DNA from 4 places in the Marisediminitalea sp. genome. Region 1 is predicted to be linked to each of the others. Evidence: predicted binding sites of a transcription regulator. Region 1 holds the regulator's gene; each other region holds the start of a gene.
What was found. The regulator FNR, encoded in region 1, switches genes on or off when oxygen is low (the NO sensors DNR and NnrR bind a similar motif). The targets are predictions, from matches to a motif close to TTGATCTAGATCAA.

Region 1 (3,182 bases):
AATTTGCCGCCATGAAACATGTTCAGAAACAAGGTTTCCAGCATATCGTCGCGGTGGTGACCGAGGGCAATTTTGGTGGCGCCGAGTTCTGTTGCAGTACGGTAAAGGATACCGCGGCGCAATCGCGAACAGAGCGAACAGGTGGTTTTACCTTCCGGAATTTTGTCTTTTACAATCGAATAGGTGTCTTCTTCTACAATGCGGTAGTCAACGCCCAGTGCTTTTAAGTAGTCGGGAAGCACATGCTCAGGGAAGCCTGGCTGCTTTTGGTCGAGGTTTACCGCCACAATGTCGAACGTAATTGGCGCAATACGCTGAAGATACATGAGAATGTCTAACAGGGTATAACTGTCTTTGCCGCCAGACAGGCACACCATGACCTTATCGCCATGTTCTATCATGCCAAAGTCATCGATAGCTTTGCCAACGTTGCGACGCAACCGTTTCTGAAGCTTGTTGAAATTGTATTTTTGTTTGGACTGAGACGGTGCAACCGTGCCCAAAGAATTGACCTGTAAACTCATTAATCTAGCGACCTGTAACTGCTCAGCCACTATTGTATCACCATCATTATGTGCATAGAAGAATCGCTATGCAGACAGTGCTCAGGATATGTTAAACGCCAGTAAGGGTTATAACCTTACCGGCGATTCAAATCCGTCAGGTTTAATAGCCAAGACGTCGCAGTTAAGCTCATCAATGACGTGTTCCGCTGTGTTGCCAATTAATGCAGCTGAAATACCCACTCGGCCTACTGTGCCAATAATAACCAGCTCTGCGTCAATGTTTTTAGCGACAAACGGGATGACTTTTTCTGGTAGCCCTTCTTTCACATGACAATTGTCCAACGGGATGCCAAACCGTGTGCTGTGCCTCTCCATTTCTTCAAGGTGGTGATTCTTCACCGACGCATTGTAACTTTCCGGATCAAACTCAGGCACTTCAATGGCAATATTAAGGGGGGTGCCGGGATAGCTATTCGCCAAATGCACATGACCGCTCAGTAATTTTGCGTAATCCTGGGCAATTTCGGTAATTTTGTCGTTGAGTTGTGCGTGCTCGCGATCCTCTGTACCCACATTCACTGCTGCAATAATATTACCATCAGCCGGCCAGTCGTGGTCTTTCACCAACAACACAGGAGTGGGGCATTTGCGTACCAAATGCCAGTCAGTGGGGGTGAAAATGACTGAGCGAAGATCGTCGTGGGAACGCGTGGCTTTTACTACAATATCGGCCTTATCATTAATAGCATGACGGATGATGGCTTCATACGGCCGATTATCCCATTCCACAACAGCCTGAATATTGCCTGAGTAGTCAGCAAGCTGTTGCGTAAGCCATTCAGTGCGCTCTTTCACAACCGCGGCTCGCATTGCTTCACGTTCTTCTCCCGACAACATGGTCGTCATTTCATAGGAAAAATCGTAGATAGTCATGAATGCGGTAATACTGGCGCCGGTTTTGCCTGCCAGCTCGACGGCTCTCGACAGGGCTGGCTGTGTTTCGCGCTCGGATTCTACAACGGCAAGTATATGTGTGTAATTGATCATGACAGCCTCCAGACAAAGTGCTCATTATGAGTGTATGCCCAGAGTGCCATCTTCACCAGTTTTTGATGTTGCGGTGGATCAACGGATGGGATTAATCCACTGTGGTAGTAGGAATGTCCATGCTGTGGAGCTTAGCGTCCATCGATTCGAAATCGAGAATCGTAATGAGTTTGCCTTCTACCTGGATAATGCCTTCTTTTTGGAAGCGCGTAAGTAAACGAGAGATAGTTTCTACCGTTAAACCAAGGTAGTTACCAATTTCATTTCGGGTCATGCTCAGGTTGAATTGACGTGGCGAGAAACCGCGCTCTTCAAAACGTTTGGACAGATGCGCCAGGAAATAGATTAAACGCTCTTCGGCAGTGCGTTTATTTAACAGCATCATCAGGTCGTGATCGTGTTTAATTTCAGCACTCATAAAACTCATGATCTGGTGGCGCAATTTAGGGAATTGTACGGCCATTTTATCGAGGGTTTCATAAGGCAGTTCGCATACCATGGCCGTTTCGAGCGCTTGCGCGTAACTCTGGTGAGTATTGCCGCGAAGGGCATCGAACCCAATGATATCGCCGGGGAAATGAAAGCCAATGATTTGTTCTTCGCCGTCTTTGCTGCTCACAAATGATTTGAACGAGCCCGCACGCACAGCGTAGAGTGAAGTGAAGGTATCACCGGCCTTTACAAGCTTGTCGTGCTTGTGAAGCGGCTTTTTGCGCTCGATAATGTCATCCAGCGAGTCCAGTTCTGTCTTGTTCAGAGAAACAGGCAAACACAAGTGGCTAAAACTGCAGCTCTGACAATGAATAGAGAATTCTGAACCTTTTGACATAATGCAACGTCTCCGTGTAAACGTAGGCCTAACTAATACTATTTACAGTGCGATAAATCAAGAAAATCGCATATATAATTAACGTAACCGCAATGAATGTCCGGGTACGTGGTGTTCGCAACAAGGCCAGTATGCCATTAGCGCTAAAACTCACTGCAAACAAAGCGGGCAGGGTACCAAGGCCAAACGCCATCATCAATAGTGCACCTTGCAATGCGGTGCCTGCAGACAACGACCAGGTTAACGTTGAATAGACTAAGCCACAGGGTAACCACCCCCAAATTATGCCATACGGTAGTGCCGATAACGGACTTTTAAAGGGTAAAAAACGTTTGGACAATGGCTGCAAGCATTGCCATAAACCACGCCCGAGTGTTTCGACTTTCGCCAGCCCACGCCACCATTGCGCCAGGTAAAGTGCCATCGCAATCAGCATAAAGGCACTAAACAACTGAAAACCTACCAATAGGGACTTTACTGAGCTTTGCGCAATGCTGCCAAGGGCCCCGGTTACTGCACCGGCAAGGGTATAACTTAGTATTCTGCCTGCGTTGTAACTGAAAACAAACGGCGTCGGAGACTTACCTTGTGGTATGGCGGCTGTCAGCGCACCGGCAAAGCCGCCACACATGCCAAAGCAATGCACTGAGCCTGCAATCCCTACCATAAAGGCAGACAGTAACGAAAACTCAGTCATGTGTGCTTGTTTTTGTTTGCTGTTCTGCTGGCGGAGCGGATTTGGGGTCTTGCTGTTCAGTTTGTTTGTCGTCAGCCAGGTCGTCATCGAACAAGATGCTGTA
Region 2 (3,182 bases), on a different contig from region 1:
TAGTAAACCGCACAGTTTGCCTAGTCCTTGTAACGTTAGCACCATAACTTTAACTCGTCCAGCCTTTCACGAGTAATTGTTAAAAAAACTTTGCGATAGCCATGGTTCCGCCTAACTATGCCGTCAACCATGGCGTCACAGGTCGTGTTAAGTCAGAAAACCTAGCCGGTACAACGCAACAATATGGCATGGGATGATGCCAACCCATCAGGCTTTGGAATACGAACCCGATAACCACTGCCAGGCGCTACTAACACAGGTTCCCCCGTCGAAGACTGCAATGTCGTTAGGTGCACAATCTGGTTTCCAGTCGGCGTCATGATTTCAATCAGGTCATCGGCAGCAAAGTGGTTTTTTACGTCTATATACCACCATTCTCCTTTCTCGCTGATGACTTCGCCGACTAATTGCCGGGATGTACTTATCGAGCTGCCCCGATCGTATTGCTGATAATCCTGATGATTGTGACGTTGGAGAAATCCATCGGTGTACCCCCGGTTGGCCAGATGCGCTAATTCGTTATACCAGTTAGGGTCAAAAGGCTGTCCGGCGTCTGCGGCATCAATGGCTTTACGGTAGACCTGAGCAGTGCGGGCACAGTAATAAAAGGACTTGGTGCGCCCTTCTATTTTCAGTGAATCTACGCCGATTTCGGTGAGGCGATGAACGTGCTGCACGGCACGTAAATCCCGCGAATTCATAATGTAGGTGCCGTGCTCATCTTCAAACGCGGCCATAGGTTCATCGGGTCGTTGCGGTTCTGTAATCAAAAACGGCTGCGACACCGGAGTACCTTTACCCAGCGTCGGTTCCACGGCTTCATCACTTGGAATAAACTGCCCTACCTCATCGGTTGTTGCCGGTTTTACATCGTATTGCCATCGACAAGCATTGGTGCAGGCCCCCTGATTCGGATCCCGTTTATTAATGTAGCCCGACAATAAGCAGCGGCCAGAATACGCCATGCAAAGCGCACCGTGCACAAAGACTTCCAGTTCAATATCAGGGCAGCGCTGGCGGATTTCTTCGATCTCGTTAAGGCTCAACTCGCGGGACAATATCACCCGTTTAATACCTTGTTGCTGCCAGAACTTCACAGCGGCCCAGTTTACGGCATTCGCCTGCACAGACAGATGTATTGGCAAGTCAGGAAAATGCTCGCGCGTAAGCATAATAATGCCCGGGTCAGACATGATCATCGCATCGGGCCGCAGCGCAGCAACCGGCCCAAGGTCACTGACAAAGGTTTTCAGCTTACTGTTATGCGGCGCAATATTGTTCACCACATACAGCTTTTTACCCATTTCCCATGTATAAGCACGGGCTTCAGCCAGCTTTTCCAGGGTAAATTCGTTGTTTCGTACTCGCAGAGAATAGCGAGGCTGGCCGGCATAGACCGCATCGGCGCCATACGCCAAAGCGTATTCCAGGTTTTTCATTGAACCGGCTGGCGAGAGCAACTCAGGTGTTCGCATAATGTGTCGTCGTTTCTTTTAGCAGTAGAAGCGCGACAGCATAGCGAGATTGTTAAACCGGTTATTAACCGAGATCAAACAGACACAAAAAAACCGCCCGGAGGCGGTTCTTTTACGTCGATTAACGCTTAAAGATTCGCGTTAAGGAATTCAGTTAACTGTGCTTTAGACAATGCGCCTACTTTTGTCGCTGCAACGTTACCGCCTTTAAACAGCAACAGGGTAGGAATACCACGGATGCCGTATTTAGGTGGAGTTTCATTATTTTCATCGACATTCAGCTTGCCAACTGTTAACTTGCCTTCAAAATCGGTTGCAATTTCTTCAAGAATAGGTGCAATCATTTTACAAGGGCCACACCACTCGGCCCAGAAGTCAACCAGCACAGGACCTTCAGCATTGATAACATCTGCTTCGAACTTATCGTCAGTCAACTGGATAATTTTGTCGCTCATTCTTTTCTCCGTAATTGGTCTGTCGCTGATTTGTTCAGCTCTACCATAAGTGTTATATAGAAACTGTTTTTTAATGCAAGCACTGATAAGCTATAAGCTATGCAAACAACTCATTTAACCGAAACTCATTTTTCCGATTTGCCTATCAATGGCAAAGTGATTGATGCCTTAAATGCGGCTAATTTTACGCATTGTACACCAATTCAGGCGTTGAGCTTACCTCCTTTATTAGAAGGTAACGATATCGCTGGTCAGGCACAAACCGGAACAGGTAAAACCATGGCATTTCTTGTCGCGACTTTCCATCACATTTTAAGTCGTGAACAGTCACCTGAAGATAAAAATGCCGGTCCCAGAGCCATTATTATGGCACCAACCCGCGAACTTGCTGTGCAAATATATAATGATGCAGAGCTACTCGGTAAACACACCGGACTTTCACTTGGCCTCATTTATGGGGGCGAAGGTTACCAAAGTCAACGAGAAACATTGCAGGATGGGGTAGATATCGTTATTGGTACGACCGGCCGCATTGTAGATTACTACAAGCAGGGCGTCTTTAGTCTGAAAAATATTCAGGTGGCCGTGCTGGATGAAGCCGATCGTATGTTTGATTTAGGCTTCATTAAAGACATACGCTTCTTATTCCGACGCATGCCTGCTGCGACTGAGCGCTTGAGCATGTTGTTCTCTGCCACGCTGAGCTACCGCGTGCAGGAACTTGCTTACGAGCATATGAACAACCCGACTCATGTTCAGGTTGAAGCTCAACAAATGACTGCAAGTCGTGTATCAGAAGAGTTGTTTTACCCATCTGATGACGACAAGATGCGCTTGTTACTGACGCTTATTGAAGAAGAGTGGCCAGACAAAGCCATTGTGTTTGCCAACACCAAACACAGCTGTGAGCGCGTAGCCGACTGGCTGGAAGCCGACGGTCACCGCGTTGGCTTGTTAAGCGGCGATGTGCCTCAAAAGAAACGTCTGGGCATTTTAGATGCCTTCACCAAGGGTGGTCTGGACATTCTGGTTGCAACTGATGTGGCTGCGCGAGGCTTGCACATTGAAGCTGTAACGCACGTATTTAACTACGATTTGCCTGACGACGCGGAAGATTATGTTCATCGTATCGGCCGAACAGGACGTGCAGGTAAGAGTGGCGTCGCGATCAGTTTCGCCTGTGAAAAATACGCATTAAACCTGCCAGCAATTGAAAGTTATATTAGTCATGCTATTCCAGTCACTGACTATG
Region 3 (3,182 bases), on a different contig from region 1:
CGGACTACGTAAAAGAATTGGCCCTTCACCATGTTGGTGGTTATCTGAAGATCGCGCCTGAGCACACAGAAGATGGCCCGCTAAGCAAAATGATGAAGCCGGGTATGGGCACCTATTACCGGTTTAAAGAGCTGTTTGACAAATACTCTCAGGAAGCCGGTAAACAGCAATATCTGATCCCGTATTTTATTGCCTCACACCCGGGCACCAGTGATGAAGACATGCTGGCGCTGGCAATTTGGCTAAAAGAAAACCGCTTTAAGCTGGATCAGGTACAGAACTTTTACCCTTCACCGATGGCGACGGCGACAACCTTGTACCACACCGAAGTAAACAGCCTTCGTAAGGTGACTAAAGACAGTGAGTCAGTCACGTCTGCAAAAGGTGAAATCCATCGCCGCTTGCACAAGGCCATGCTGCGCTATCACGACCCGAAGAACTTTGCCCAAATCCGTAAAGCCTTGATTAACATGGGCAGAGAGGACCTAATCGGTCGCGGCCCTCAGCACCTGGTGCCGCCGGAAACGGCTGAAGAAAAGCGTCAACGTGCACCTAAAGGGCGCAAAGGCGAACGCGCTATGACAAAGCACACCGGCTTCGGTAAATACAACCGTCCCAAAACCCAAAAAGGCGGAAAGGCCGCTTCAAATGGCAAAGGTAGCAAAGGTGGCAAAGGGAAACCAAACGTTACACGATAAAGTTCGCGTATCCACAAACAGTAGCAGACACTGAACTTTCAGCTACACTTTGCGTATAAGCGATTTGTTGTAATAAATGGAATAGTTATGGTTTGGGGCAAGTATTCAATCAGGGTGGATAATCAGGTAATGATTATCCACTGCTACGGTAGTTGGAATGCGGTTATCGCTCGACAGTTTATTGCGGAATTTAAAGAAACCGCCCGTTACCTTTACCACGCGCCATGGGCGCATATCGTGTTCTTCGATGACTGGGCGTTATCTACGCCGGACTGTGAACAACCTATCAATGACATGCTCACCTGGGCGGTCAATCATAAAATGACCCACTCCGTGCGTATCTACCGAGAAGATGCGCTGAAAAGCTATCAGCTAAACCGAATGATGGACGAACAGGACACCAGCCATGTGATCCGTCATTTTTATACTGAAGAACAGGGATTCAACTGGTTGGCAGAATGTGATTACCTGGTAGAACAAGCGCGTATTGTCGCCTGACCTCTCACCCTCTTTCTGTGCCCTGCTTCGTAAATATGATTTGCATCAAGGCATTGGGCAGCAAAGCTTTTTACAATAGTCATAGTGAATAAACACTGTGACTATTGAGAAAGGCAGTTATGAATATTGAAAAACACGATCTGGTACACGAATTCCCAGACCACCAGCACACCATTCGTCATCTGAAAATGCACGACCGTCACTTTGCGAAACTATTTGAGCGCTATAATAATCTCGACGCCGACATCCGAAAACTAGAAGAAAACGGGCAGCCGACCACAGATCAAGTGCTTCTCGACATGAAGAACGAACGCGTTCAGTTGAAAGACGACTTATTCTGCTTCATCCGCGAAGCGGAAACCGCCCAGTAAATTACGGCCGGAGGCGACCTTTGCTAATTGTGCAAAGACGCCTCCTTGTTCTTCACGCCGACAGATACTCAAGCAGTCACCCGTTATGGAATATGCGCTAATGAAGCGCGAATTTCCTCAGCAGTTGGTTTTAACTGCGGTAAACCACGCTGTTCCCGTCGGCGTCCAAGGTAGTACAATATTGGCGAAGCTATAAATACCGACGAACTGGTACCAATCACAATGCCAAACAACATAGGTAAAGCGAAACTACTTACCGTTGCCCCGCCTGCAATGCCCATTGGGAACAAGGCCAGGAATGTTGTTGCAGAGGTATACACGGTTCTGGACAGCGTAGCGCCGATACTGCTATTTAATACCTCGAGCAGCGGTTTGTCCGGATTGGCCCGGAAGCCTTCACGAATGCGGTCAAACACCACAACCTTGTCATTAATGGAATAGCCTATCAGTGCCAACATGGCTGCCACGGCCGTTAAATTAAATTCGAGTCCGGTGAGAGCAAAAAAGCCAATGGTTTTAGTTAAATCCAGCAAGATAGTGGCAGTTGCCGCCAGCGCAAAATGCTGTTCAAAACGCAGCCACAAATAAAGCAGAATACCGCCCCCAGCTATTAGCACTGCAAGAATAGAGGCATCGGCAAACCCGCCACTTACCTTGGCGCCAACCATATCAACTTTGGGATAGCTAGCCGCACTGTCTTTGGCCGTTATCGCATTTTTCACCAGATTAACGGTATTACCGGCATCGCTGTTTTGTTGGCTCACCCGAATCAGGTAGTTTCCGGGCTCGCCGAACTCCTGAATACTGGCACCTTCTATTTGATGCTCTGCCAGAGTGTCTCGCACCTGTTCGACCGACAACGTCGACGATTGCATTTCAATCAGGGTGCCACCGGTAAAGTCAACGCCATAGTGAAGTCCGGGTTGGACAAACAAAATAACTGACCCGATAGACAAAATGGCAGAGGCCACCAACCCCACTACCCGGCCTCGCATAAAGTTAATGCGGCTAAGGCCAGATTGATTCAGCCAATTGTTCCCGAAGGTCAATACCTGGCGAGTGCGATTCCGCGTAGCCCAGCCCATCATTTGGCGGGTTACTGCCACAGCCGTAAAAATAGAGGTGAAAATACCAATACCAATCGTAATCGCGAAACCTTTTACCGGCCCGCTGCCGAACATAAACAACAAACTTACCGCTATCAATGTGGTAAAGCTGGAGTCGAGTATCGTCGCGTAAGCTTTGTCAAAACCCGCCGGAATAGCGAGACCCGCAGCCTTCCCTTTCGCAGACTCCTCTTTTATTCGCTCGTTGATGAGAATATTGGCATCAACGGCCATACCAATGGTCAGAATAATCCCGGCAATGCCAGGCAGCGTGAGAGTGGCACCAAACACACTGAGTAACCCAATAATAAGCCCGATGTTTATTGCCAGACTGGTACAGGCAATCAATCCCCAGCGCCGGTAAAGTGTTATCATAAATGCAAACACCAGTGCCGCACCGATCAGGCCGGTAGTCACGCCCATTTCAATAGCATCAGAGCCTAAATCTGGGCCTACCGTGCGTTCTTCCATGACATCAAGTGGCACTGGCAATGCGCCTGCGCGTAGCA
Region 4 (3,182 bases), on a different contig from region 1:
TATCGATACCTATTGACGCCAGGCCCTCATCAGCGCGGGGTAATAAGTCAGCAATGACATCTGTCACGCGCTGCTCAGACAGTCCTTGTTGGCGCTGCTGTGGCCAAATAATCCGGGCATTCAACCCGTATTGTGCACAGCGATAAAAATTGTGCTCTGCAAAACGAAAAGGCAGCCGGCGAAGGTAGGTTTCACATTCGCCAGATAATGCCTCAACCAATCCCACCTGTAATGCGGCGTTGGCCAGCATGTCATCAATCGTTGGGCCTGCCGGCAAACTGCGGTATTCGATTCTGACGTGACCTTTTTGACCGGGTTGGAGCACCGCCCTGTTCCAGCTCCACACCGTACCATGGTGAAGCAAGAGTTCACTGAATGGCTGAGCCGATTCATCCATTCGTTCAGCAGTGACCGGCAGAATTGGCGGGTAAAGCGCAACACTCTCGGTGAGACATTCCGCCACGCCCTGACGCAACCAGCCATTGCCAAAGTTGACACGGGCAGGCTGGCGCCACCGACCGGTTGCATGGTCGCGATAATCAATGGATTGTTTAAACAGCGCGATTCGGGTTTCCTGCCACAAGCGTTTTCCCAGGAAAAACGGCGAATTCCCCGCCAACGCAAGTACTAGAGGCGTGGTTAGCTGCGCGGCATTATAGTATTCAGTGAATTGATTTGCCGGTACGCGATGATGAAACTGAAACGAGGTGTTAGCGCCTTCCAGTGTGACCTCTTCGCATTGCGTTCTGACGGTGTCCTGCCCGTGAATATCGATTTGGAACGGGCCCTTATTGAGCCCCTTTAGCGCGCTGGTCAGGGCTTTGTAACGCGGACGGTTGGTTAAAAAATCAAGGGTAAGGTGGTGGTTTGATAGCGTAGGCAAAATGCCGATGGCAACGGCATGGCCATCATACAAACTCGCGGTTTGGTCAATAGCCCGGGTGCCCTGGCTTAGTTGACGCTTTAAATGGGTAAAAGGCTTACCACGGGCGTCGACCGGGTCAAGGTTATATTCAATGTTGTACTGATTAAGCTCTTCCTGCAGACCCGTTACTCTGGCTTTTCCAAGCACCGCTTCGTTGAGAGCCGCTGGCATAAAGTGCCGGTCGATTAGGTACATCTCAAGCTCAGCGCCAAAACTTACCTCAGGCCGGTTATAACAAGGCTTTTCAAGCTCTCTTTCAATTTGAGCCAGTTGCTCGTGCAGGCGACGCTCAAACAGGGTTGTTTGCGCCCGGGTAACGTCGTGTTGATGAAACTGTAAGCCCATGCTCGCTTTTTAATGTAACGAATTTGTAATGATTGAAGAGTAGCGAGTGACCTGATCTCGCGTGTTGATACAGATCAAGCGTGTTTTTAGTTACGGGATTCTGATGTCCGGTGGGAAAGAGTTTGCGATCTGGATCAATTTTTCGCGAAAAGTGACTTTTTCATCCGCATTGTTGGGGCATTTGTCACTTGCGCATGGTGTTGGTGGGAAAATTTGGGTAATTTGGTTTTAAACACGTCTGCAATGCGTTTGCAGTATAACAATGACATCACCACGGGAAACGGTTCGGGAGGAAAGGGTGCGCATACTCATTTTAGTGCTCAGTGCTTGTTTGTTGAGTAATGTGGCTTTGGCTGCAACCAGCATAAAAACACTGACAAAATCCATGCAAAAACAAGACGGGTTTATTCCTGTTTTTTACGACAAGGAAAACGACAAGGTTTATCTTAAAATCAGTGCGTTCGACACGCCACTGTTGTTCCAGTCGAGCTTGCCACATGGTGTGGGGTCGAATGATATTGGGTTGGATCGCGGTCAGTTGGGCGCAACGCGGTTGGTGCAGTTCGAGCGTTATGGCAACAAAATTCTGCTTAAGCAACTGAATACGGATTACCGGGCCAGTGCTGAGAATCCGGCGGAAAAAGCCAGTATTGATGAAGCCTTTGCTGATTCGGTGATTGCTGGCTTTGTGATTCAGGCGGAATCAGACGGTGCGGTGGTGATTGATTACACCGAGCAGTTATTCAGCGATATTCACGGCATTGCCGAAAGACTAAAAAGCAGAAAGCAGGGCACGTTCAAAGCTGATCCGAAGCGCAGTGGCGTGTATTTACCGCGAACCAAAGCGTTTGAACTGAACACGGAGCTTGAGGCGCTGGTGACATTTGGTGGACAAGGGACCGGTGCTTATCTTCAGCAGGTCACACCGGATGCGGATGCCGTTACCGTGCACTTACATCATTCGTTCGTGGCACTACCTGACGATGGCTATGAGCCACGCGCTTTTCATCCGTTTTCAGGGTACTGGAAACACGCTTATCAGGACTATTCCGCGCCCATTACCGAGTCCATGGAACAGGCGTTCATTCGCCGCCATCGACTGGCTAAAAAAGACCCGGGGGCTGCGATAAGCGAACCGGTAGAACCGATTGTTTATTACCTCGACCCGGGCATTCCAGAACCGGTTATGAGCGCATTACGCGATGGTGCAAGCTGGTGGAATCAGGCTTTTGAAGCCATTGGTTACAAAGATGCGTTTCAGGTGAAAGTGTTACCGGAAGGCGCCGACCCTATGGATGTGCGTTATAACGTGATCAACTGGGTACACCGCGCTACGCGTGGCTGGTCATACGGCTCATCGGTGGTTGATCCGCGAACCGGAGAAATCATCAAAGGTCATGTCACACTGGGCTCACTGCGGGTGCGTCAGGACTTTCTGATTGCACTGGGCTTAACCAGTCCGTTCACTGACACGGGCGGTGATGTGTCAGCCCAACGTGAAATGGCGCTCGCGCGTATTCGTCAGCTTTCTGCCCACGAGGTCGGTCATACGCTGGGTATTGCACATAACTTTGCCGCCAGTGAAAACGGCCGTGAGTCGGTAATGGATTACCCGCATCCAACCATTACGCTGGATGGCGATAGCATTTCCCTGGACGATGCTTATGACGTAGGCATGGGCGCATGGGATGACTATGTAATTGCTTACGGTTATCAGGATTTTGCCGATGACACAGACGAGGATGCTGCATTACAAACGTTGGTGACTCAGGCGCGTATGGCCGGATTAAAATACAAGTCCGACGCCGACGTGCGCGCTTCTCACCACGGTTCAAGTGACGGGCACTTGTGGGATAACGGCGCTGACCCTATCGAAGAGTTTGATCACTTGTTAGCGGTACGTCAGGTTGCC

Region 2: a site for FNR is predicted at 1,540-1,553, ahead of trhP (prephenate-dependent tRNA uridine(34) hydroxylase TrhP). Genes of this name have one in related genera too.
Region 3: a site for FNR is predicted at 1,232-1,245, ahead of AC4MRN_RS04390 (HP1242/YdcH family protein). Genes of this name have one in related genera too.
Region 4: a site for FNR is predicted at 1,335-1,348, ahead of AC4MRN_RS08600 (glutamate-cysteine ligase family protein). Genes of this name have one in related genera too.

The regions. Positions count from the first base shown of each region.
Region 1 is NZ_CFIDRX010000052.1:15,077-18,258, forward strand. It holds gene ttcA (tRNA 2-thiocytidine(32) synthetase TtcA) at 1-524, opposite strand, end outside; gene uspE (universal stress protein UspE) at 633-1,553, opposite strand; gene fnr (fumarate/nitrate reduction transcriptional regulator Fnr) at 1,645-2,382, opposite strand; gene AC4MRN_RS08815 (sulfite exporter TauE/SafE family protein) at 2,411-3,079, opposite strand; gene ccoS (cbb3-type cytochrome oxidase assembly protein CcoS) at 3,072-3,182, opposite strand, start outside.
Region 2 is NZ_CFIDRX010000087.1:12,952-16,133, reverse strand. It holds gene trhP (prephenate-dependent tRNA uridine(34) hydroxylase TrhP) at 162-1,475, opposite strand; gene trxA (thioredoxin TrxA) at 1,604-1,930, opposite strand; gene rhlB (ATP-dependent RNA helicase RhlB) at 2,030-3,182, shown strand, end outside.
Region 3 is NZ_CFIDRX010000018.1:19,975-23,156, forward strand. It holds gene AC4MRN_RS04380 (YgiQ family radical SAM protein) at 1-698, shown strand, start outside; gene AC4MRN_RS04385 (hypothetical protein) at 786-1,196, shown strand; gene AC4MRN_RS04390 (HP1242/YdcH family protein) at 1,316-1,567, shown strand; gene secD (protein translocase subunit SecD) at 1,651-3,182, opposite strand, start outside.
Region 4 is NZ_CFIDRX010000050.1:16,427-19,608, reverse strand. It holds gene AC4MRN_RS08600 (glutamate-cysteine ligase family protein) at 1-1,270, opposite strand, end outside; gene AC4MRN_RS08595 (zinc-dependent metalloprotease) at 1,533-3,182, shown strand, end outside.